One region of the Arthrobacter sp. Sr33 genome, then DNA from elsewhere that is predicted to be linked to it. Evidence: riboswitches for the same ligand, from Rfam matches in the RefSeq annotation. Region 1 holds a riboswitch; each other region holds the start of a gene.
What was found. Region 1 has a riboswitch for cyclic di-AMP ahead of ACX80T_RS13665 (M23 family metallopeptidase). Riboswitches for the same ligand answer to the same signal wherever they lie in the genome.
Positions count from the first base shown of each region.

Region 2: linked by a shared signal. The riboswitch ahead of ACX80T_RS03190 (LysM peptidoglycan-binding domain-containing protein) and the one ahead of ACX80T_RS13665 (M23 family metallopeptidase) in region 1 are both predicted to bind cyclic di-AMP.
Region 3: linked by a shared signal. The riboswitch ahead of ACX80T_RS06440 (M23 family metallopeptidase) and the one ahead of ACX80T_RS13665 (M23 family metallopeptidase) in region 1 are both predicted to bind cyclic di-AMP.
Region 4: linked by a shared signal. The riboswitch ahead of ACX80T_RS13925 (C40 family peptidase) and the one ahead of ACX80T_RS13665 (M23 family metallopeptidase) in region 1 are both predicted to bind cyclic di-AMP.

Region 1 covers NZ_JBTNDD010000010.1:98,214-103,733, forward strand. Annotated here, with positions in the region: gene mobA (molybdenum cofactor guanylyltransferase) at 1-109, opposite strand, end outside; gene ACX80T_RS13650 (HNH endonuclease) at 106-606, opposite strand; gene ACX80T_RS13655 (NlpC/P60 family protein) at 841-1,704, opposite strand; gene ACX80T_RS13660 (NlpC/P60 family protein) at 1,734-2,567, opposite strand; cyclic di-AMP (ydaO/yuaA leader) riboswitch at 2,573-2,736, opposite strand; gene ACX80T_RS13665 (M23 family metallopeptidase) at 2,862-3,662, opposite strand; cyclic di-AMP (ydaO/yuaA leader) riboswitch at 3,665-3,838, opposite strand; gene ACX80T_RS13670 (metal-dependent transcriptional regulator) at 3,977-4,684, opposite strand; gene serC (phosphoserine transaminase) at 4,933-5,520, shown strand, end outside.
Region 2 covers NZ_JBTNDD010000002.1:55,757-61,276, reverse strand. Annotated here, with positions in the region: gene ACX80T_RS03200 (universal stress protein) at 97-528, opposite strand; gene ACX80T_RS03195 (VIT1/CCC1 transporter family protein) at 785-1,513, shown strand; cyclic di-AMP (ydaO/yuaA leader) riboswitch at 1,656-1,834, shown strand; gene ACX80T_RS03190 (LysM peptidoglycan-binding domain-containing protein) at 1,837-2,736, shown strand; gene ACX80T_RS03185 (DsbA family protein) at 2,898-3,638, shown strand; gene ACX80T_RS03180 (cytochrome c biogenesis CcdA family protein) at 3,638-4,516, shown strand; gene ACX80T_RS03175 (hypothetical protein) at 4,513-5,010, shown strand; gene ACX80T_RS03170 (GntR family transcriptional regulator) at 5,022-5,520, opposite strand, start outside.
Region 3 covers NZ_JBTNDD010000003.1:279,794-285,313, reverse strand. Annotated here, with positions in the region: gene ACX80T_RS06445 (siderophore-interacting protein) at 1-1,124, shown strand, start outside; cyclic di-AMP (ydaO/yuaA leader) riboswitch at 1,230-1,413, shown strand; gene ACX80T_RS06440 (M23 family metallopeptidase) at 1,475-2,113, shown strand; gene ACX80T_RS06435 (diacylglycerol/lipid kinase family protein) at 2,140-3,102, opposite strand; gene ACX80T_RS06430 (SGNH/GDSL hydrolase family protein) at 3,210-3,980, shown strand; gene ACX80T_RS06425 (MarR family winged helix-turn-helix transcriptional regulator) at 4,039-4,536, shown strand; gene ACX80T_RS06420 (glucose-1-phosphate adenylyltransferase family protein) at 4,533-5,520, shown strand, end outside.
Region 4 covers NZ_JBTNDD010000011.1:9,050-14,569, reverse strand. Annotated here, with positions in the region: gene rnc (ribonuclease III) at 1-142, shown strand, start outside; gene mutM (bifunctional DNA-formamidopyrimidine glycosylase/DNA-(apurinic or apyrimidinic site) lyase) at 151-1,149, shown strand; gene ACX80T_RS13930 (hypothetical protein) at 1,554-1,796, opposite strand; cyclic di-AMP (ydaO/yuaA leader) riboswitch at 1,971-2,147, shown strand; gene ACX80T_RS13925 (C40 family peptidase) at 2,151-3,047, shown strand; gene ACX80T_RS13920 (NAD-dependent epimerase/dehydratase family protein) at 3,274-4,278, opposite strand; gene ACX80T_RS13915 (alpha/beta fold hydrolase) at 4,275-5,520, opposite strand, start outside.

The sequences.
Region 1 (5,520 bases):
GGCTTTGCCCCTTGTGCTCGAGATGGGCCTTGGGTGTACCTCCCAGGCGTGAGGATCTGCCACCCGAGAGCACTACGGCATTGAAGGCAACGGGTACCTGAGCGCTCAAGCGGCGCTCTCCGACCGGAGGAAGGCGCTCCACTGCGGGGCTGGCTTCTCGATCTCACGGAAGTGGTGGGATGGACCTCGGGGCGGTTGTGGGGTGACCCCCAGCTGCCACCCCAGAGAGGCGAGCGTCTTGTCACCCTTGTCGTTGTTGCACCTGAGGCAGCAGGCTACGAGGTTTTCCCAGCTGGAGTCCCCGCCGCGGGAGCGTGGATACACGTGATCGATGGTGGAGGCGCTTTTGCCGCAGTAGGCGCACAGATGGTTGTCGCGGCGCAGCACACCCCTGCGGGTGACCACAAGACTTTGCCGGTAGGGGATTTTCACGTACCGGTTCAGCAGGATGACCGAGGGGCGCCCGAGAATCTCATTGGGTCCGATGACCGGTTCCTCCCCTTCCGCGACGACGCTGGCTTTGCCGGCCAGCACAAGGACCAGCGCCCGGCGGAAGGTCACTACCGCCAGCGGCTCATATCCAGCATTCAGAACGAGAGTGCGCATGCACATTCCTCTTTGCCGATCAGGCCTCTACCCCTATCGCCGGGGTCGCAGGCCGAAATCCTGACTCCTTTTGAGTAAGGGTAGTTCGGCTGACGCTCGGTTAGCTAATTTTGATGGAGCTGGTCCACGCGTGTCGTCGCGGACCGATCGCCTTGACAGTCCGGGCGGCTGCCAGACGCACAAAAAGACCCGGAGGAAATTCCTCCGGGTCTTTTGTCGTCATGCGGGGTGTTCCTAGCCGCCGACGCGGATGAAGACTGGGCCCGAACCAAGGTCGGCTGGAGCGACCACAGTCTGGTTGCCGTTGAACCCACCGTGGACTGCCTGGCCGCCACCGATGTACACAGCGATGTGGGCCACTCCGGCTCCGCCATCTGTGTAGTAGATGAGGTCACCTGGGATGGCTTCGCCGGCGCTGACCGTGCGTCCGAGGGACAGGTACCCGGCTGGCCAGCCGTGGAAGTTGATCCCTGCTGCTGCCAGGGCGTTGCTCACCAGACGGGTGCAGTCCTGGGTGACTCCCAGCTGAGCCTGTGCTGCGGCCGCGATTGTTGCTGCCTTCCCTGAGGATGCGGCTGGGGCTTTCTGCGCGACGGGGGCCTCGGCTGCCGGAGCGGCCTGTGCTGGAGTGGTCCGGACGGGCGCTTCCGGCTCGACGTTCACTGCAGGTGTTACGGTAACCGGCTCTACGGTTTCGGGCTCAGCGGCCGGGGCCACGGCCGGAGCCTCTTCGATCTCCACAACGGTCTCAGCCTGAACAGTGACTGCTGGGGCTTCGACGACTGCTGGGGCTGCTACGGCTTTGACCGGGGTGCGGTTGAACGCAATGTCGGCGTCTGCGGGAGCTTCGACGGCGGCTGGAGCGGCCTGGATCTCCAGCGCGGAGGTCAGGGTGGTCCGTTCGGCTGATTCGAGGGAGAGCTCAGCAGCGTTGGCCGATACCCCACCGGTCAGGACAAGGCCTGATGCTGCGGCGATTACAGCTGCCTGACGGCCCATGCCGCCAGCGTTCTCGGTTACTGCTTTGGCCAGAGCCGAGAAGTTGGTGTTGTGGCGCTTATCGGCACGGTGACGTGCAATAGCTGTGCGAGTTGTCATTTTTGCGTTCTCCAGGGTTCGGTGTGGTCTTAGCTAACGCGGACGAAGCTAGCGCCGGGGAGGTCGGAAAGGGAATGGAGGTCGGTGTTCATGCCGTTCAGGCCACCGCTGATGACTTGGCCGTTTCCGACGTAGATGGCTACGTGGCCGGCGGTGATTACCAGGTCGCCCGCCGCTGGAGAGCCAACAACTGATCCGAAGGCGAAGAAATCGCCAGGCGCAATGTCGCCAACGGACTTGCCGACGGAGCGAAGTGCCTTCTCAACCATGGCGGTGCAGTCCTGCCCGACACCGATCTGGGAGTAGGCGGATCCGACCAGACCAGCGGCGATGTTACCGGAAGGGGCAGCCTTGGGGGCTGGCTTTTCGGCTGCGGGCGTCTGGGCTGGCGCAGCTGGTGCGACTACTGCTTCTGCTGCGGGCGCCTCAACTGGCGCTGCCTCGACTGGCGCTGCTTCCTGCACGGCGGGCTCTGCCACCATTTCGGCTACCGGCTCAGCGGCGGCTGTTATTGGCTCGATGACGTCGGCCTGCACCTCGACGACTGGAGCAGCTACGGCGGCGGGCGTCGCCGACACGGCTGCACGCTCGAAGGTGATCTCGGCGGTGGCGGGAGCGCTTACGGCGTCAGCCGTAGCAGCAATCGAGATCAGGGGGGTGGAGAGCTGAACGACACGCTCGGACTCACCGAACCCGTGGGCTGGCAGTCCGGCGGTCAGGACGAGCCCTGACGCTGCGACGATGACTGCTGCCTGGCGGCCGACGGAACCAGCGTTCGAGGAGACGGCGCTTGAGATGGCTGTCAGGGGGCTGGTGTGCGTACGGGCGGCCCTGTGGCGGCCCAGAGAAGAGCTAGTTGACACGTTCGATTGCCTCTCCCAATTGCCTGCGAGGTGAGCTGTCGGATTCGGATGGGAGTCACCCGGCCCTCTGATTCCCAGTGGAATCAGACGACTTAACCCCAAGGATTTCTTGCGAAATCCACTAATTGGTTCCCCCGCCTCTGCCATGCGAATTGTGCGAACGGAACCTCAGGCAGTGGCAGAGCTAGGCGATCTGCTCGAGGGTGCCAAACCTATTAGAATTTGGCACGAGATTGACGGTACATGAGATTGACCGCAATGTCACATTCCGGTCACGAAACGGTGTGTCCTTGGTTACAGCCAGCCCATGGGGTCCACGGCCTGACCGTCAACCATCACTTCAAAATGCAGGTGGCAGCCGGTGGATGCACCGGTACTACCGCTCTGGGCGACAACCTCACCGCGGTCCACTGACTGCCCCTCCTGGACACTGCTGGACGAGAGATGGTTGTACGTGGATTCGAGCCCGTTGCCGTGATCGATGACCACGCGGTTTCCACCGCCATAGGGGTGCCAGCTGGCAAAGGTGACAGTGCCGGACGCTGCCGCGAACACTTCAGTGCCGCACGAGCTGCTGAAGTCCTGACCTGAGTGGAGTTCCCCACCCAAACCGGTAATCGGGCTGACCCGGTAACCGAACGGGGACGTGACAATCAGCTTGTCCATGGGAGCTGACAGGGAGCCGCGGGCCGCTGCAGGTACAGCCGCTGAGTCTGCAGCGGTCATGATCTCGCTGAGCTTGGCGTCTGCGTCAAAGGTGCTCTGCAATGCGGTGCGGCTGAAGTCGACCAGCGCCGCGTCGGGAACGCTGATTTCCCGGGGCGCAACAGTCGCCTGCACGGTGGGCGCAACGGCTACGGCGGCCGCATTGTCGTCCTGCGGGGCCGTCCCCGCGGTGGTGGGTAGCGTAACGGTCAGCACCAGCCCGGACGCGGCGGCGGCGATGGCGAATTTTTGGCTCATCCCGGTGAGCGAAAAGTCGCCCCTGACCCGGGTTGCTCGTCGTCGTCGTTCGAGTCGTTGCGCGTCCCGAGGACGCACGGCAGGTACTGGGGCGCCGGCACGGCGGCGTCCCGAAGCATGGTGCTTCGACAAAGGGTCCCTTTCGTATATGCCTGCGAAGTTAGCTGTCGGATTCGAGTTCGGGAAGAAACTCGGCCCTGACCGGTCCGCCGAAGCAGCACCGCGTCCGGACTTCACCCCAAGGCGGCTTATCAGCCGCCGTCTGATGGGTCCTCCGCCCCTGTCACGGGTCTCAGCATCCAAATCCGCTGACAGGGTTAGGCGTGCGGTTTGGATAACGCTGATGTATCAACGTCAGCTTTCCATCATCCACGACCAGAAGCAAAAGAGATACGTTCGTTATCTTTTCCTGTGGATAACTTGCGGCAATATTGTGCCGTGGAGGGTTAGAGAGCCGGCCCGGCGACCGACACGAACACGTGTGCGGCGACCTCCGGCGGGAGCTCCAGCGCGCCCTCGATACCCTCGACCCTGACCGACACATAGTCGCCGGCCGCCTGCACGCCGATGACCGTTCCGGGCCGCAACCCACCCTCATCGAGTTGGGAGAGCAGTTCCGGGTCCACCTGAATGGGCTCGGCCAACCGGATAAGGGTAATCACTGACCCCTGAGGATTGGCGCCGATCACCGACAGGAGGCTGCGGACACCGTCGGTGAAGCCTTGGGTTGGCGGGCCGCCCAGGGCCTCAAGCCCCGGAATAGGGTTGCCGTATGGAGACTCGGTGGGCTTCCCCAGCAGCTCGTACAACCGCTGTTCAACCCGCTCGCTCATCACGTGCTCCCAGCGGCAGGCCTCTTCGTGGACATAAGCCCAATCCAGGCCAATCACGTCGGAGAGGAGACGTTCGGCGAGGCGGTGCTTGCGCATCACCCCGATGGCGCGACGGCGGCCAAGGTCAGTGAATTCGAGGTGGCGATCGCCCGAGACAATCACCAGCCCGTCGCGCTCCATCCGGCCGATGGTCTGGGAGACGGTGGGACCGGAATGGCGGAGCCGTTCAGCGATCCGGGCGCGGAGGGCAACAATGTTTTCCTCCTCCAGTTCCAGGATGGTCCGCAGATACATCTCAGTGGTATCGATGAGGTCCGTCATGCGGTTCAGCTCCTAGGCACTGGTGCGGGATGGAACAGCGGGCAGCTTTCGCGGTGGGAGCGCGGCACATATCGCCAGCGCCGAACACAAGTTCTACGCTCACCAAGGTTAACCCATTTACCAGAGGCCGCGGCAATCAGCGGCAACCGGGTGCCCGGTCGGGACATGTTCACAAATGCCACCAGGGGCGGGTAGTGCGGCAGAATGTATCCCGTCTTGTGTCGCACGCTTACCCCCTTGGAGAGACCATGAGCATTTCCCCGGACCAATTGATCCCCGCTGGCCTCCTTCCCGCCGACGGGCGTTTCGGAGCAGGCCCGTCGAAGGTGCGCGACGAGCAGATGGAGGCCCTCGCGCAGGCCGGACGGACCCTGCTTGGCACGTCCCACCGTCAGGCGCCGGTGCGCAACCTTGTCGGTTCGGTCCGGGAAGGCCTGAGCCAGCTGTTCAACGCGCCGGCCGGCTACGAGGTGGTGCTGGGCGTTGGTGGGTCAACAGCGTTCTGGGATGTGGCATCCTTCGGGCTGGTGCAGGACAAGGCCCAGCACCTGTCGTTCGGGGAATTCGGGGCGAAGTTCGCTTCCGCCACCAACAAGGCGCCCTTCCTCCAGGCATCCTCGGTGATCACCTCGGCCCCGGGGACGCGCCCCACCCCTGAAGCGGAAACAGGCGTGGACGTCTACGCCTGGCCGCAGAACGAGACCTCCACCGGTGTGGCAGCACCGGTGCACCGGGTCGACGGCGCCGCACCGGATGCCTTGGTCCTCATCGACGCGACGTCGGCCGCCGGCGGCCTGGACGTGGATGTCAGTGGGTCCGACGTCTACTATTTCGCT
Region 2 (5,520 bases), on a different contig from region 1:
GACGAACGATCCCGTTGCGAAGTATGTCGATCTGACTTTGTGGCCCTGCGCAGTCCTCGCTTCAGCCCAAGCCGCAGCTTGGGAGCTGCAGTGAAATCAGGAGGCGGTCTTCACGACGAGCACGTCACAGGGTGCGTTATGTACGACACTCCACGCAACGCTTCCCAGAACCCGTCGAAGCCCCTTCATTCCCACGTTGCCTACCACCAGCAATTGGGCACCGACACGCTCGGCTTCCTCGATGAGGACATCCTGCGGCTTGCCCCGCCCCGCAGCGGGGCGCACCTTCACGGAAGGGTGTTGCTCGCGCAGTTTCACTGTAACTTGCTCGGCCAACTTGAGAGCCTGCTCTGCATCATCCAGTATCCAAGTGTCGTTGCCGATATGGACAACTTCCGTGTTACCCGTAATGTGCGCGCTGACCACCACAAGTTCTGCATCGAGGCCTTCGGCAAGAGTCGCGGCGCGCGATGCTGCCTTGTACGCGGTCTCGCTTCCATCCACACCAACAATCACACTTCCGGTCATGACGTTTCCTCCTCGAACTTCGAACCGCAATTGCGGTATGTGGTGCCTACTTGGTTCGCTTACCTTACTCGGTCAAAGAATCCCATGCCTCTTCGCCGACGCCCGGATCAAAACGGCCGGCTCGGTGACTATTGCAAGCCCCTTTCAGCGCCGCAGTGGAGCAGAGCGAATTCCGTCGAGGTCACCCGAATCGGAATCCCGACAGGAGAGCCGATCCTTACTGGTGTACTGGCTCGTGGGGGCCTACATTACGGGCATGACTAGTTATCCCGTACCAGGCACGCATAGTGACGAACCCCATGACAACACCATCCATGGCAGGCTCAATTGGCTTCGAGCGGGTGTGCTTGGAGCCAATGATGGGATTGTCTCGGTCGCTGCCCTCGTCGTCGGAGTTGCGGGAGCGACAACGGCAACCCCCGTGATTCTTGCCGCTGGCATTGCCGGTCTTGTCGGCGGTGCGATATCCATGGCCCTCGGAGAGTATGTGTCCGTGAGTAGTCAGAAAGACAGCCAGCAGGCCCTCATCGCCAAGGAACGCCTTGAGCTTGAAACCGAGCCTGAAGCGGAACTTGCGGAGCTGGCCGGAATCTACGAATCGAAGGGGCTTAGCCAGGACACAGCCCATCAGGTGGCAGTGGAACTCACCAAACACGATGCCCTGGGGGCCCATCTCGAAGCTGAACTCGGATTGCGCGAGGACGCCGTGGCGAGCCCGCTAGCTGCTGCGGCCGCATCTGCGCTGGCCTTCACCCTTGGCGCGATCCTGCCCCTGCTGACGATTCTTCTGTTTCCAGAGGAAACTCGTGTCCTCGCGACCTTCGTCGCAGTCCTGATTGCCCTCGCCGTAACCGGCTACGGCAGCGCACGGATTGGCGGCAACCCGGCGACGCGCCCGACCGTAAGGATCGTTCTTGGCGGCGCGCTGGCATTGGCAGCCACTTTCCTTATCGGGTCACTCCTGGGCACCACGGGAGTGGTCTGACGCTCCACTGATGCCTGGGAATCGCTCTCTCTTCATTGAGGTTGCCAACCAGGGAGGCGCCGTCAGTGTAAATGTTTGTACATTTCGTTTTTCCGAGTAGGTTTAATACAGTGCCCCACTGAAGGTGGGGCTTATCGAGGCCTTTTACCGAACCCAGCCAAAGGCCTTGGTCCTTTAGATAGGAAGGCTGGGGCGGGGAAACCATAGGTGGGTTCTTTAGGAACCCTTGGGGTGAAGCCGGGCGGGGCGTTTGTCCTCGTGCGGCCGGGTGTCTCCCATCCGAATCCGACAGCTCACCTCGTAGGTATAGGGAGAGATTATCCATGTCATCAAATACTGTGCGCGCCCGACATCGCGCCGATACGAAAAGCCGTTCGATTCTTCTCCTCAGCAGGCAAGCCGTCCTGCCTCAGGGGGGACCCAAGATCGCCGCGCTTGTGGTTGCTTCCGGAATGCTTGCGGCGGGAGCAAGCCCCGCCCACGCTTCGGCGATCGCCCACCCGGCGCAGGATCACACCGTTTCATCGTTCTCATCGGCTGCTTCACCAGTCGAAGTGGAGGGGAGCCCCACCAATCAAGGCACTGCGTACACCGTGAAGTCAGGTGATTCGCTGGGCGCTATCAGCGTTCAGACAGGTGTGGCGTTGCACAAGCTGCTGAGCCTAAACCAGCTCACCGTCGCGTCAATCATCTACCCGGGAAACACCATCGTGCTGTCCGAGGAGTCGAATGCCGTGACTGCTGCACCGGTTGCCTCTGGCTCCGCAGCCTCGTCATCAGCGGTTTCCGACTTTAGCGTGAGTACACAAAGTGCATCGATCAGTCCCCTGAGTAACCGGGTGAGCAGCGAGTCAGGAAATATCTGGGATTCCTCGGACGCTCCCCAGAGCGGTACTGCCAACAGCCGTATTCTTGCCTTCGCCAACACGCAGTTGGGCGCTATTCAGGACTGCACCGTCCTGGGCGAAGGGGCATTGCGAGCCGCCGGGGTGATGGGGGTGGGAGACGAGTCCCCTGAGTCCTTGATGGCCTTCGCTACTCCGGTATCAGATCCCCAGCCCGGCGACTTCGTCTACTACGCCGACGGCGGGATGGGCTTTTCACACAACGCCGTCTACCTCGGCGACGGACGAGCCATCCACAGCGGCTGGAACGGTAACCAGACCGTTGAGGAATCCGTCAATGTGGGTTCCGGTCCTGTCTATTACCGGGTCAACATCTAGTTATCCAACCTCGCTGGCGGGGCTCTGACCTCGCTGACAGCGGTGTTTCTCGGACGCGCCCGGACACCAGATCCGACAAACAGGGATCTGGTGTCCGGGTGAATCCCCCTTTTCCCTCCCCTTGTGCCTTCCCAGGGGGCGCACGATGCCAGGAGTAATGAATGCCACAAGAATCTGATCAACGAACCGCGGGTGTTCGATCGGCCACCCTCATCGCTGCCCTGCTTGTCGCCGCGCTCATCCTGATTATTGGTTTGATCGCTTCCCAGCGAGCCTCCTCACCCGCTTCAGATGGATCAGGAACAGACGTCGCAGAGGAATCCGGCGGCCGGGAGGAAGAAAAGTTCGATTTATCCCGGCGCATCGCCGACGACCCGTTAGCAATGGGTGAGGTCGACGCCCCCGTTGTTCTAGTCGAATACGCCGATTATAGATGCCCGTTCTGCGGGGTTTTCTCGCGCGAGACATTGCCGGCGTTGGTCGAGCAGTATGTAGCTAGCGGAGAACTAAGGATTGAGTGGCGAGATTTACCTGTTTTCGGGGCTGAGTCTCTTGATGCTGCAGTTGCGGGCCGGGCAGCAGGGGAACAGGATAGGTTCTGGGAGTTCAATAAAGCCGTCTTCGCTGCGGCCCCCGACCGCGGACATATCAGCCTCCCGCGCGAGGAGCTGATCCGCATCGCAGAAGAAGTTGGGGTAGCCGACATCACGGCGTTCACAGCGGATCTGGACTCAGAGGAGCTCAATCAGGCTGTTCAAACCGACGCTGAGGAAGCCGCAGCCCTGGGAGCTACCGGAACACCCTTGTTTCTGGTGAACGACATCCCCATCTCGGGCGCCCAACCAGTAGAAGTATTTGAACAAGCCATTGAGACTGTGTTGGCAGAAACCAGTCCCCAGTAATGCTAATCGGATACAGCGGGGCGTTCCTCGGTGGTCTCCTCACCCTCCTCAGTCCGTGCTCAGCATTGTTGCTGCCAGCATTCTTCGCGTATGCCTTCAGCACAAAACGGCAACTGGTCGGCCGGACCTTGCTCTTCTACGCAGGATTGTTGTGCACCCTCGTACCCCTGGGGGTCTTCGCTGGCACCCTGGGGTCTCTCGTCACCACTGACCGACACATTCTCATCGGGCTCGCAGCCGCCCTTATGATCGTTTTGGGTCTCATTCAGATCCTCGGTGTCCGCCTACCGGCATTCATCCGTACCCGGTCCGCGACTGGCGGTTCCGGCGGTTCCGTCTTCGTCCTCGGATTGGCGTACGGGGTCGCAGGAGCCTGTACCGGACCTATCCTTGGGTCAATTCTTACCGTCGCCGCAGCTGGCAGCAACGCCGTCTACGGCGGAATTCTGCTCGCCATCTATGCACTGGGAATGGCAGTCCCACTGTTCTTCCTCGCGGCACTGTGGGACCGCCTCGGCGTTTCCGGACGTCGGTGGCTTCGTCCCCGCCCTGTAACCATCGGACGGTGGTCCAACACCTGGATTATGGTGATCTCTGGCTCCCTTTCAATCGGCATCGGAATCTTCCTCATCGCCACAGACGGAACAGCGAGTCTGGGTGGGATCCTTTCCGTTACTGACCAGTTCGCCCTCGAGAACGCGGTACGTACCTTCGCGGACTCAATCCCCGACGTAGCTGTCATGCTGTCAATTCTCATGCTCCTCACCGCAACCGGCGCCCTCTACTTACGCCGGCGCAGCCACAGGTCATCGGCACCCCCGAATGACCCCGCATCACCAGGAGCGTCTTCGGATCAAGTGTCAAAGGAAGCTCCATGACTCCCCGCACCGAGAACCCCACGACTCAGCGACCCACTCTGCTCAACGCTCTTCTTCAGTGGCCCTTACGCCGGTGGATCGCCGTGCTATTCGGTGCGGTGGCGACCTTCCTGCTCGTAGCCATTCCGACCGATCTCATCGACACGCCATTTTTCAGCCGTGAAGTTCCCCCCACCTGGTGGTCGGTGCCAGCACTGATCATCTCGTCGGCGCTAAGCGGCCTGGTCCTCGGTACCTATATCGCTCAGGATCGGATCGAGGAATCTCCGCGGACCCGTTCGGGCATCGCGGGGGCGATCGTGACCTTTTTTGCCGTCGGCTGCCCGGTGTGCAACAAGATCGTCTTGCTCGCTCTGGGAACCTCGGGAGCGATGCAGTACTTCGAGCCCATTCAACCCCTCCTCGCGGTTCTCGCTATCGGCCTACTCTCCTGGGCCTTCTACCGGCGCGCCACGTACGAGGATCGTTGCCCAGTCCCAGCGAAGTCGGTATAACGGCCGTTTGTTCAGGACGTCGGCGGATCCGCTTTACACCCGAAGTTGGTCGCAATCTCCACTCGGTCACCCACAACATAGGTCCGTCGGAACTCGACGTACTGCGCCCGATGACACCCAGTTCGCTCGATCAGTAGAAGTGGCGAACCGGCGGCACATTGCAGAAGTCTCGAGTGCTCCGGAGCGGCCAGGACAGCCGAGAGTTGCTCAGTTCCGCCGTTGAGGACCATTCCGCAATGCTTCTCGAGCTCCCCATACAAGGAGTTTCTGGTGAAATCTGAATCCACTAAACCTCCCGCAATATCTGCAGGCATCCACACTTCGTCCAGCGCAATTGGCTCCTCGTCGGCAAAGCGCACCCGAGTGAGATGGAAGAATTCGGCGTCCTGCTTCAAGGAGAGCAGGGCCGCCGTGGCAGGACTCTGTGTGATTTCTTGTTGAAGCACAACGCTTCGGTGTTCCATCCCAGAGTCTCGCACGGACGCCAGCAGGCTGTATAACGGGCCGAAG
Region 3 (5,520 bases), on a different contig from region 1:
GCAATCGCACGGCCCGACGGAGCGAGCGCGCATCCCAGCGCACCGATGGAACCGTTTCGGCGGTATCAGCCTTCGACGTCGTCGTCACCCGGGTGCAGCGCCTCAGCGACAACTTCCAACGCATCACCTTCGGCGGGTCCTGCCTGAGGGACTTCGGGGTGCAGGGGCCAACGCTCGACCTGCGGATCAAAGTCATGATCCCCGCCACCCGCGACGACGATGCCCCCCGCGTGAACATGCGGGAGCTCCTCGAGTCACCGCCCGAGGGCTCGGGTTGGTATCAGCGGTGGCTCGCGATGGACCCCGCCGAGCGCGGCGCCATGCGCACCTACACCGTCAGGGCGGCCCGGTGCGATGGTGACCAGCCAGAGATCGACGTCGACTTCGTGATGCACTTCGATGCTGAGGGGAACGGGGGGCCGGCGTCGCTGTGGGCCGCCGCCGCCACCCCCGGCGATCGGATCTGGCTGATCGGCCCGAACGTCCACGCCGCCACCTGCACCACCGCCGGCTCCTACGGCGGGATCGAGTGGCGTCCGGGGCTCGCCCAGCAGGTCCTCCTCGCCGGCGACGAGACAGCTGTCCCCGCCATCAGCGCCATTCTGGAGTCCCTCCCCGCCGACGTCGGCGGGCACGCCTTCCTTGAAGTGCCGGACCACGCAGACTTCCAGGCTGTGTCCACCACCTCAGCGGTGGAAATCATCTGGCTCGCCCGGGGGGAACGCCCCCACGGTGAACTGCTGGACGCGGCGGTCCGGGATACGGTTCGGGTGCCCGGCTGGGTGTCGCTGGCCGCGCCGTTCGCCGTCGGAGTCGATGCCAGCTCCCGCGCCGGGCTGACCCTCGCCGCCGCTGCCGCAGCCACAGCAGGCCCCGAGCCGGAAGAAGTGAACATTGACGAAACGATCCTGTGGGAAACCCCGCAGCGGCTGAACGCGTCAACGCTGAATTCCTCGCTGAACCCGGACCGGCCCTCCGGTGCGCTCCCGTTCTATGCCTGGATCGCGGGCGAGGCCGCGGTGGTCCGTGGGCTGCGGCGTTATCTGGTGCGCGACGTCGGGATTGACCGCAAGCAGGTGGCCTTCATGGGGTATTGGCGCAGGGGCCGATCTGAACTTGGCTAGTCGCCACGCCGTGATCTGTGTAACGAAATTATAACTTCTCGGCTAAGCACTCTATTCTTATAGGGAGCCATCCGCATCATTGTGGCTCCCGGACTGCACGCCTAACCCTGTCAGCAGCCGGCCCCCAATTCACCGTGGCAGGGGTGGAGGACCCATCTTCGGCAGTTTTCTGCCTTGGGGTGCAGCCCTTCGCAAACCACTCTTCCGCTCACTGGAAGAGCAGCAGTGGGCCGAGTCAACTCTTGCTCGAATCCGACAGCTAACTTCACCGGCGTTGCAGAGAGGCTCCTGTTTTGCTCCAGCCGGTCACGTCCGGGCGCCGCCGCGCGTCCGCCCCGCCTAAGTCCATCTTGAAATCCAACCGCCGGTCAGCTGTGCTGGCCGTGGGAGTCCTCGCCGCAGCGGCGGGCCTCGTTCTCACCGCAGCCTTCCCCTCGCCAGAGGCTTCCCCCTCGGCAGCCCCTACCGCCGGAACCGGCCCCGCCGTAGCCGCACCGGTTACTGCTGACGCTGAAGCAGAAATTGATTTCAGCAAGGAGTCCCCGCTCGCGACGGCCGCAACCCCGAAGGCCAAAACCACTGTCCTGTCCAGCGACGCGGCAGCGTTCACCACCCCGATCAAGGGTGCCGAAATTGCTTCGTCGTTCGGCTACCGGGTGAACCCGATGGGCGGGTACGGCGACGAGCTGCACACCGGGACCGACTACTCAGGGGCTTGCGGTACGCCGGTCCTCGCATCACGCGCGGGCACCGTCGTGGAATCCGGGTGGCATGCCTATGGTGGTGGCCAGCGGATCGTGGTGGACCACGGCGGGGGCCTCCAAACCTCGTACAACCATCTCAGTGTGCTCGGCGTGACCGTGGGGCAGAAAGTGGGCAAAGCCGAGGGCCTGGGCGCCGTCGGCAGCACCGGCAACTCCACCGGATGCCACCTCCACTTCGAGCTCCTGGTCGACGGCGAAAAAGTCGATCCCCAGACCCGGCTCTAACCCGGCCCGGGCCCGGCCCTCGCGGCTTAGGGCTCCGGGTGGGTGACGACTGCTGGATCCTTCTTGCCGTAAGGCATCCGCAGGCGCAACGAATTAGCGTCCACGCGCAGGACCATGTGGGTGCCCTTGCCGAGGGGGTCGCCGTCGAGCTGGATTTCCTGCGGCTCGTCGAGCTGGATCTCGGCTTCCTTGCACTGGAAGTACTCGAGCGATGGGTCCTTGCCCTTTCCGCGGGCAAACAGCTTACCCACGACGCCAAGCCAGCCGAGCCGGCCGGTGGGCGCCACGGTCATGATGTCCAGTAGGCCGTCGTCAATCTTGGCGCCGGGGAAAATCTCCAGCCCGCCCATGATCTTGCCGCAGTTGCCGCCCATCACGCTGCGCAGCCGACGCTCGATGACATCGCCGCCGTCCAGTGTGATCCGGGTGCGTGCAGGCTTGCCGCTCAGGTTCCGGATGCCGGCGTCGACGTAGGCCAGCCAGCCCACCTTGTCTTTGAGGTCATCACGGGTGTCAGCCATGATCGACGCGTCAAACCCCAGCCCCGCCATCACCAGGAACACGTGCGAGTCCTGGGCGCGGTCAACGGTGACATGGACGACGTCAACGTTGCGTTCGGTGCCGAACAGGGCTGCCTTGGCGGCCTCCTCCGGATCGTCGACGGCGATGTCCAGGTTCCGGGCCAGCAGGTTGCCGGTGCCGAGCGGGATCAGCCCCAGTGCGACGCCGGTGCCGTTGACGACCTCGGCCACGCAGCGGACCGTTCCGTCACCGCCAGCGGCGATCACCACGTCCACGCCGGCATCGACGGCTTCCTGTGCCTGACCACGGCCGGGGTCATCAACCGATGTCTCCAGGTACAGCACCTCGTCCCACCCCTCGGCAGCGCAGAGCTCCGAAACGATCGCACGAATATCAGCCCCGGTGTTCTTGACCGGGTTGATGATCAACGCGGCGCGCTTGGTCCGAGTGTCGGAGGGCTGGGTCATGATGTCCTTCTCAGGTTGTGGGGAGGGGAGCAGGGTGCACTGCAAAAAGTTATCAGTCTGCTTGCAATGCCACCTTATCGCGCGGCGGGAGCAGGTAGCCTCTTCTAGTGGAATTCTCTCAACGATATGTGGCCCTCGGTGATTCGTTTACGGAAGGCGTCGGCGACTGGCATGAAGCCAGCCCCAACGGGGTGCGGGGGTGGGCTGACCGGGTGGCCGAGCAACTGATCCTTGCCGACAGCTCCTGGGGATACGCGAATCTCGCCGTCCGCGGCAAGAAAGTGCGCCAGGTCCTCGACGAACAGGTTGACCGGGCCCTGGCCCTGCAGCCCACGCTGATCACCATCTACGCGGGTGGCAACGACATCCTGCGGCCGCGGATCGACATTGACGCGCTGATGGCCGCCTACGACGACGGCGTGGCCCGCCTTGCGAGCTCGGGCGCCGCCGTGGTGCTGTTTACCGGTTTTGATTCGGTGGGGTCGGCGGTGTTCGGCAAGACCCGCGGGCGGACGGCCATCTATAACGAACTGGTCCGTGAAATTGCTGACCGGCACCACGCCGACGTGGTGGACTACTGGCGGTTCAGGGAGTTCCAGAATTGGGGCTATTGGGACACTGACCGGATGCACATGTCCGCCGCCGGACACACCCTCATGGCCAGGCGGGTGCTCGAAGTGTTGCGGGCCTCCCACGAGATCGACCTGCCCGAGCTGGAGGCCGCGCCGGCGTCGTCGCGGATAGATCAGCTACGAGCGGACGCCCAGTGGGCGCGCGACTATCTGTCGCCGTGGGTTGGGCGGCGCCTGCGCGGCGTGTCTTCGGGGGATGTGCTGACGGCCAAGTACCCGGAGCTCACCCGCCCGGCGTGGGCCTAGGGTCCCAGCCGGCCGGCGGGGCCCCGGTGGCAAACGGTGTCTGTGCCAGAATGGCGGGATGAGTGGTGTCCGATGGCTGAATCCCGAGGAGCGGCAAGCCTGGCTTGCGCTCTACGCCGTCACCACCATGCTCCCTGGCACGCTGGACGCCCACCTGTTCCGGCAGGCCAAGATCACGCTGTTCGATTATCACGTCCTGGCGATGCTTTCCGAGACTGATGACCTCACCCTCGCGATGAGTGAACTCGCTGCCCGGTCGAATGCGTCACTGTCCCGCCTGAGCCATGTGGTGAAGAAACTTGAGCAGCGCGGCTGGGTGTCCCGGTGCCCCAGCGCCAGCGATGGTCGGGTCACCACCGCCCGGATCACCGAGGACGGGCTGACGAATCTGCAGTTACTGGCCCGCGAGCATGTTGACCATGTACGGGAGTCGGTCTTCGACGCGTTGACCGACGACGACGTCCGCGACCTGGAGCGGATTGGCAAGAAGATCCTGGCCCGCCTCGACAGTACCCACTGGATCCTGAATCAACCCACACCTGGAGCGCAACCATGAACCGACCGTCCGTCCTTGCGATCGTTCTCGCAGGCGGTTCGGGTGGACGGTTGGGGCCGCTGACGGATAAGCGTGCCAAACCGGCGCTGCCCGTCGCCGGCTCCTACCGCCTGATCGACATCCCCCTCTCCAACCTGCACCACAGCGGCTTCTCGGATGTGTGGATGGTGCAGCAGTACCAGCCGAACTCGCTCAACGACCATCTGGCCAATGGCCGGCCGTGGGATCTGGACCGCACCAACGGCGGGCTGCGTGTCCTGCCGCCGTTTGAGGGCAGGGAAGGGGAGGGCTTCGCGGACGGAAACGCCGATAGCCTGTTCCGGCAGGCAGCGTTTATCCGCGAGTTCGACCCCGACCTGGTGCTCCTCCTGAGCGCCGATCACCTGTACCAGCTGGACTTCCGCGATGTCGTCCAAACGCATCTGGAGGCCAAAGCCGCCGCGACAATCGTGACCACACACTTCGACGGCGACGCCTCCAACCACGGTGTGGTCGAGGTGTCCGGCGGCGCCGTCACCGGCTTCGAGTACAAGCCCGACCAGCCCAAGACCACCCTGGTGGCCACCGAAGTCTTCCTATTCGATGCCGCGCACCTGCTCGACACCCTGGAACTGCTGGAGAAGGAAGAGGGCGGCCTCGACGACTACGGCGACCAGCTGCTGCCCCACCTGGTGCAGCATTCAACCGTGGTGGAACACCGCCTTGAAGGGTATTGGCTCGATCTTGGTACCCCGGAGAACTACCACCGGGCGCACATGGAACTGCTTGACGGCGAGGGTCTGGCCTTCGACCACCCGGCCTGGCCCATCCTCACCAGCAGCTCCCAGCGCCTGCCCGGGTTTGTCGGGAAAGGTGCGGTCGTGGCCGACTCGCTGTTGGCGCCGGGCAGCCGCGTCCTCGGCGAAGTCAGCCACAGCGTGATTGGGCCGGACACGGTGGTGGAGGCGGGCGCCGTCGTCGTCGATTCGATCCTGCTGAACGGGG
Region 4 (5,520 bases), on a different contig from region 1:
CGCCGCGTCGTGGAAGATGCTCCGGCACCTCGCCCACGAACCCAAATCGGCCGCTTACTCGGTGTCGACCCCGGCCAATGGCACTGGCCCTGCTGATGCTTCTGACGTGACTGCCGCCCCCGGTTCGGCCGAGTCAGCCTAAGCCGTACCATGCCTGAACTTCCCGAGGTTGAGGTGGTGCGTCGCGGCCTCGCCCGCTGGGTGTTGGGACGAACCATTGACGACGTCGACATCCTTGATGTCCGCTCCATCCGCCGGCACGGGCTGGGCGCCGAAGACTTCGCCGGCAATCTGGTGGGAGCCCGGGTGCTGGACGTGGTGCGGCGGGGAAAGTTCCTGTGGATGCCGTTGGCACCTCCGGCCGAGGCTGGTGGGACTGCCACGAGTGGTGGCACGAGTGGTGTCGCGCCAGTGGCCCTGATGGCTCACTTGGGCATGAGCGGCCAGCTGCTGGTCAAAGACGCAGGCTTGCCCGAGGAAAAGCACTTGCGGGTCAGGCTCACCCTGTCGGCTGTCGACGATCCTGATGCCGGACCCCTGCCGCAGGAGCTTCGGTTTGTTGATCAGCGCATTTTCGGCGGCCTCTTTGTGACGTCGATGGTGTCGACCACAGACGGCCATCCGGGTGGGCTGGGGGAGAGTCCACTGCCGCTGATCCCGGTTGAGGCCTCCCATATAGCCCGCGATCCGCTGGATCCGGCATTCTCCTTCGATGACTTCTTCGCAAAGCTCCGGCGACGCAGGACCGGAATTAAACGAGCGCTACTGGACCAGGGACTGGTATCGGGAATCGGCAACATCTACGCCGACGAAGCGCTGTGGGCAGCCAAAGTCCACTATGCCCGCCCCACGGATGTCATGCGCCGGGCCGATGCCCTACGGCTGATTGATGCCTGCCGTGATGTGATGCTGCGGGCGCTCGACGCTGGCGGCACCAGCTTTGACTCGCTCTATGTGAATGTCAATGGCAGCTCCGGTTACTTTGAACGTTCCCTCAACGCCTATGGCCGCGAGGGCGAACCTTGTACCCGCTGCGCCGCCGACCCGTTCTTTGACGGCCTTTCGCTGATCCGCCGCGAGATGTTTATGAACCGTTCGTCGTTCAGCTGCCCGCGGTGTCAGCCGAAGCCCCGCAACGGCCGCTGGTAGCGCATCCCTGCAGCCGGGATCCTTGGTTCAGCACTCCCTCGCACCTCACCTGTGCCACGTTGCCCACTAGCCCCAGTCCCACTCCCGCTCCACCAAGGAGACTTACCCACATAGAACGGGTGACGCCGCACTGACACCCCCAAAGAGGGCGACCATTGGGCATGGACACGGTCAAGACACTGCAAGAACTAGGCGGCGTGGCACGCCGTAGGGAACTCACCCGCGCCGGTCTGGGATCTGGTCACCTCCGCGCGGCCCTCGCAAAGGGTGAGGTGGTAAACCCCGGGCCAGGAGTCTTTGCGCTACCCGGCATCACTGGGAGTCTGCTCACTGCATCGTGTGCCAAAGCTGAACTGGCCTGGATCAGTGCCGCAACGCAACCAAACCTCTGGGTGCTGCGTCCATCATCGTGGCTCCATGTGAGCGTCACCCACCTGCGCCGCGCAGGACTCAGCGTCCAAACACAGGTGTACATCAAGGGTGTGGGACGGCTTGATCTGTTCGTCGAAGGACAGCTGGGCATCGAACCCGGCGGACGCAACCATCACAGTGGTCCCGCCGAATTCGCCGAAGACCGCCGCCGATGGAACCTGCTCACCACCGGTCGAGCACGGATTCTCCGTGTCACCTATTCGATGCTCGTTCACGCCCCGGCGGAATTCCTGCAGGTCGTGTTGGATTGCCTCAGCCCTCCACGGTCGGACCCGCGCCCCGACCTGGGACATCCAACAGCATACTGCCGCCGTAACCTAAATGTGACAAACCCGGACCAGGAAATGTACAGTGGACCGCACGTTGGGTTCCGTTCAACTCAGCGTCCTTTCGACAGATTGCCTAATTCTGCCGCCGTCGTAAGGTCCGTTCGCACACATCAGGCAGAAGCGGGGGAACCAGTAGTAGTGGTCGTCGCCAGACGACCTAGGGGTGAAGGCGCACAGCGCCCGGGTGGCTCCCATCCGAATCCGACAGCTAACTTCGCAGGCATTGGGAGAGGCAACATCATGTCCAAGAACCGTTATATCGCGCGCCACCGTGCAACCCCACCAAGCGCCATGCAGACCGTTTCCAAGGCAGTTAGCTCTCACGCTGGCGCCATCGGTCGTCCAGCAGCTGTAGTCGTCGCCGCATCAGGTCTGATGTTCAGCGCCGGACTCCCAGCCAACGCTGCAGGCGAAGTCAACGTCAGCGCCCCGGCCGCCGTCTCCGCACCAGTTGCCCAGACGACCGCCGCCAGCTCCACCACTCACACCGTTCAGTCCGGAGATACTCTGGGCAGCATCGCCAGCACCTACGGCGTCAGCATCGAGGCCATCTTCGCCTCGAACGGTCTCGGCTGGGATTCGATCATCTACCCAGGTGACGTCATCTCACTGTCCGGCAACGCCGGCCAGGCCACTCAGGTATCAGCACCAGCACCGGCTGCAGCACCAGCTCCGGCTGCTGCTCCCGCCCCAGTTGCTGCACCAGCAGCCGCTCCGGCGCCTGCCGAAACCAGCACCCTGGGCATTACCACCGCTTCCGAGACCATCCAGCCAATGGGAGCAGCATCCACCGGCGGACAGGTTTCCAGCGCAGGGATCGCCGGAACAGCACAGGGCCTCGTTGGCTCCCCCTACGTCTACGGCGGCACCTCGCCAGGCGGCTGGGACTGCTCGGGCTTCGTGCAGTGGGTCTACGCTCAGCACGGCATCGACCTGCCCCGCACCAGCCAGGCACAGATGGGCGCGCTGACCCCCACCAGCAACCCTCAGCCCGGCGACCTTGTCGTCCAGAACGGCGGCGGACACATCGGCATCTACATCGGTGGCGGCCAGATGGTCAGCGCACTGAACCCGAGCCAGGGCACCCTGGTCCACGCGGTCAGCGCCATGCCACTGGTTGGGTACTACACCCTCTAAACCCTCCGCGTCAGCGGTACGGTTGTCAGCACCCGAATGCGTCATCGGAGAAATCCGGTGGCGCATTCGTGCTTTCCGGACGCTTTGGTCCCCGATAGGGCAAGCCAATGACACCGAGGCAACCGACGGGTCAAGATACGACAACGGAAAACTGCGTGCCACCACCGAGCCAGCTCACCTGGGGACGAACTGACAGTCAGGGACGTCTCCACGCTCCGATGGATCGCTAGGAGAGGGAAGCCTGGTTCCCCTGGTAATGCTGGTTCCCCTGGTAATGCTGTGCCAGGCGGGCCAGACCTTCATCCACTGACACCGTAGGCGTCCAATCGAGCAACTCGCGGGTCCTGCGCTGATCAAACCAGTGTGCAGTCGATAGTTGCTCCGCAAGGAAACGGGTCATCGGCGGTTCACTCTCGATCCCGCCGCGCTGCCAGAGGAATTCCACCAGGGATCCCGCGACCCGTGCCACACCGCCAGGAACGGCCCACCGCGGCGGCTGAACCCCTCCGGCCCGGCAGATTCCGGCGATCAATTCACCGATCGGGCGGGGCTCACCACTGGTGACCACCACAGCTTGTCCAGCCAACCGATCCATGCCGCTCAAGGCTGCGCCGATCGCTGCGGCGGCGTTATCCACGTAGGTGGTGTCGACCAGGGCGGTGCCGGCGTCAAGGAACGGCAGGCGCCCGGCACGCGCACGCTCCAGCACCCGTTCAACCAGCTGCGTGTCACCGGGACCCCACACAATGTGGGGACGGACCGCTGCCACCCTGAAACCTTCGCTGTTGGCGTCCAACGCGAGCAGTTCGGCTTTAGCCTTGGTCTGCGCGTAATTGCCGCGCACCAGAGCCGGAGTGGCCTCAGTGGCACCTTGACCCACGAGTGCCTCACCCACGTGCGCCACCGACGGCGAGGAAATGAAGACGAAGTCGCGCACACCGGCCGCGCGCGACTCTTCGAGCAGGACACGGGTGCCCTCCACATTGATTGCCTCGAAGTCAGCCGCAGCACCCGCGAAGGAAACCTTCGCCGCGAGGTGCACCACCGCATCCATGCCCTGCACAGCGCGGTGGATTGCCGTCTGGTCGGTGATCGATCCAAGGCTGTCTTCAACGCCAGCCAGACCGGATGGGCGCCGCTGAAACGTCCTGACCGCGTGACCCTGCGCCTGGAGGAGCGCGGCAGTAACCCGGCCCAGCATCCCGCTGGCACCGGTGACGAGAACCCTCACAGCTTGCCGACCCGGCCGCCGGCGAGCACCCCGGCAGCCCACACCGCAACCGCTGTCCGGTCAATCTTCGCGTTGTGCCTGATGTCGGTGGGCAACGACGGGACCGCCAACACTGCCGACAACTCCACGCCGACGGACCGGGCCGCATTCCGTGCCTGAGCCGCCAGCTCAGCTCCGGCCAGGCCAGGCTTCTTGACCGGGGGAATGGTCTCAACCACTGCAACGACCGCCTGGGTGCCTGCCGGACCAACACCAACCACCGCGGCCAGCCCGACGACGTCGACCGATTCCAGCACCTGTTCCACCCCGACCGGGGTCACAACACCCGTCGACGCAGTCACGATGTGGGGGAGTCTGCCCTCGACCCAGAGCCTGCCGTCGCCGTCGAAATGGCCCACATCTCCGGTGCGGTGCCAGCCGCCGCTGCGAGAGCTCTCACGCTGAGTCATCCACAACCGGTGGTAACGCTCTTTGACGTGGGGAGCGTGGACGAGGATTTCCCCAGTGATACCGGCATCGGTGGTGGGGTCGCCGTCGGCGGTACCCTCCTGGTTGAGGGGACTAACGGTGATCTCTGCGCCCGAGACAGCTCTGCCCACACAGACGCCGTTCCCAGCGCCAACCACATTCCCGGCTGCTGCATCGGCTTCGGCCGAGAGGATCAACCCGAGGTCGACGTCGGTCACGGGTAACGCTTCGGTCATGCCGTAGGGCGTGTGCAGCGATGCCCCGGGAAGGATACCCAGCAGCTCGGTCAGCAACCGTGACGGCACGGGAGCCCCGGCCGAGAGCAGCAGTGAAACACCGGCCAATGCCGCCCGGTGCTGGTCAGTGAGTTCTGGCTGGGTGGCGAGAATGTTTCGAAGGGCCGCTGGAGACGCAAACACGGTGGTCGCATGGATGGCGGCGACGGCGTCTGCAAGAGCCGCCGCGGATAGGGTTTTCGGTTTGGTGACGTCCATGTCGGGAGTGATTGACGTCGTCCCCAGGGCTGGACCCAGCAACGCGAACGGCGCGAACCCTGCCACCAGCCCGTCGCCGGGTCGAATGTTGAAGGTCTGGGCCAGGGTGTCCCGCATCGCTGCGAGCCGCCGATGGGTGTAGACGACCCCCTTGGCCGGGCCGGTGGAACCCGAGGTGAAGAGGATGGCCGCGTCGGCATCGGGATCGAGGCCGTCGGGATCGAGACCGGCAGGATCAAGACCATCGGGATCGAGTCCGGCAGGATTGGGACGATCGGGG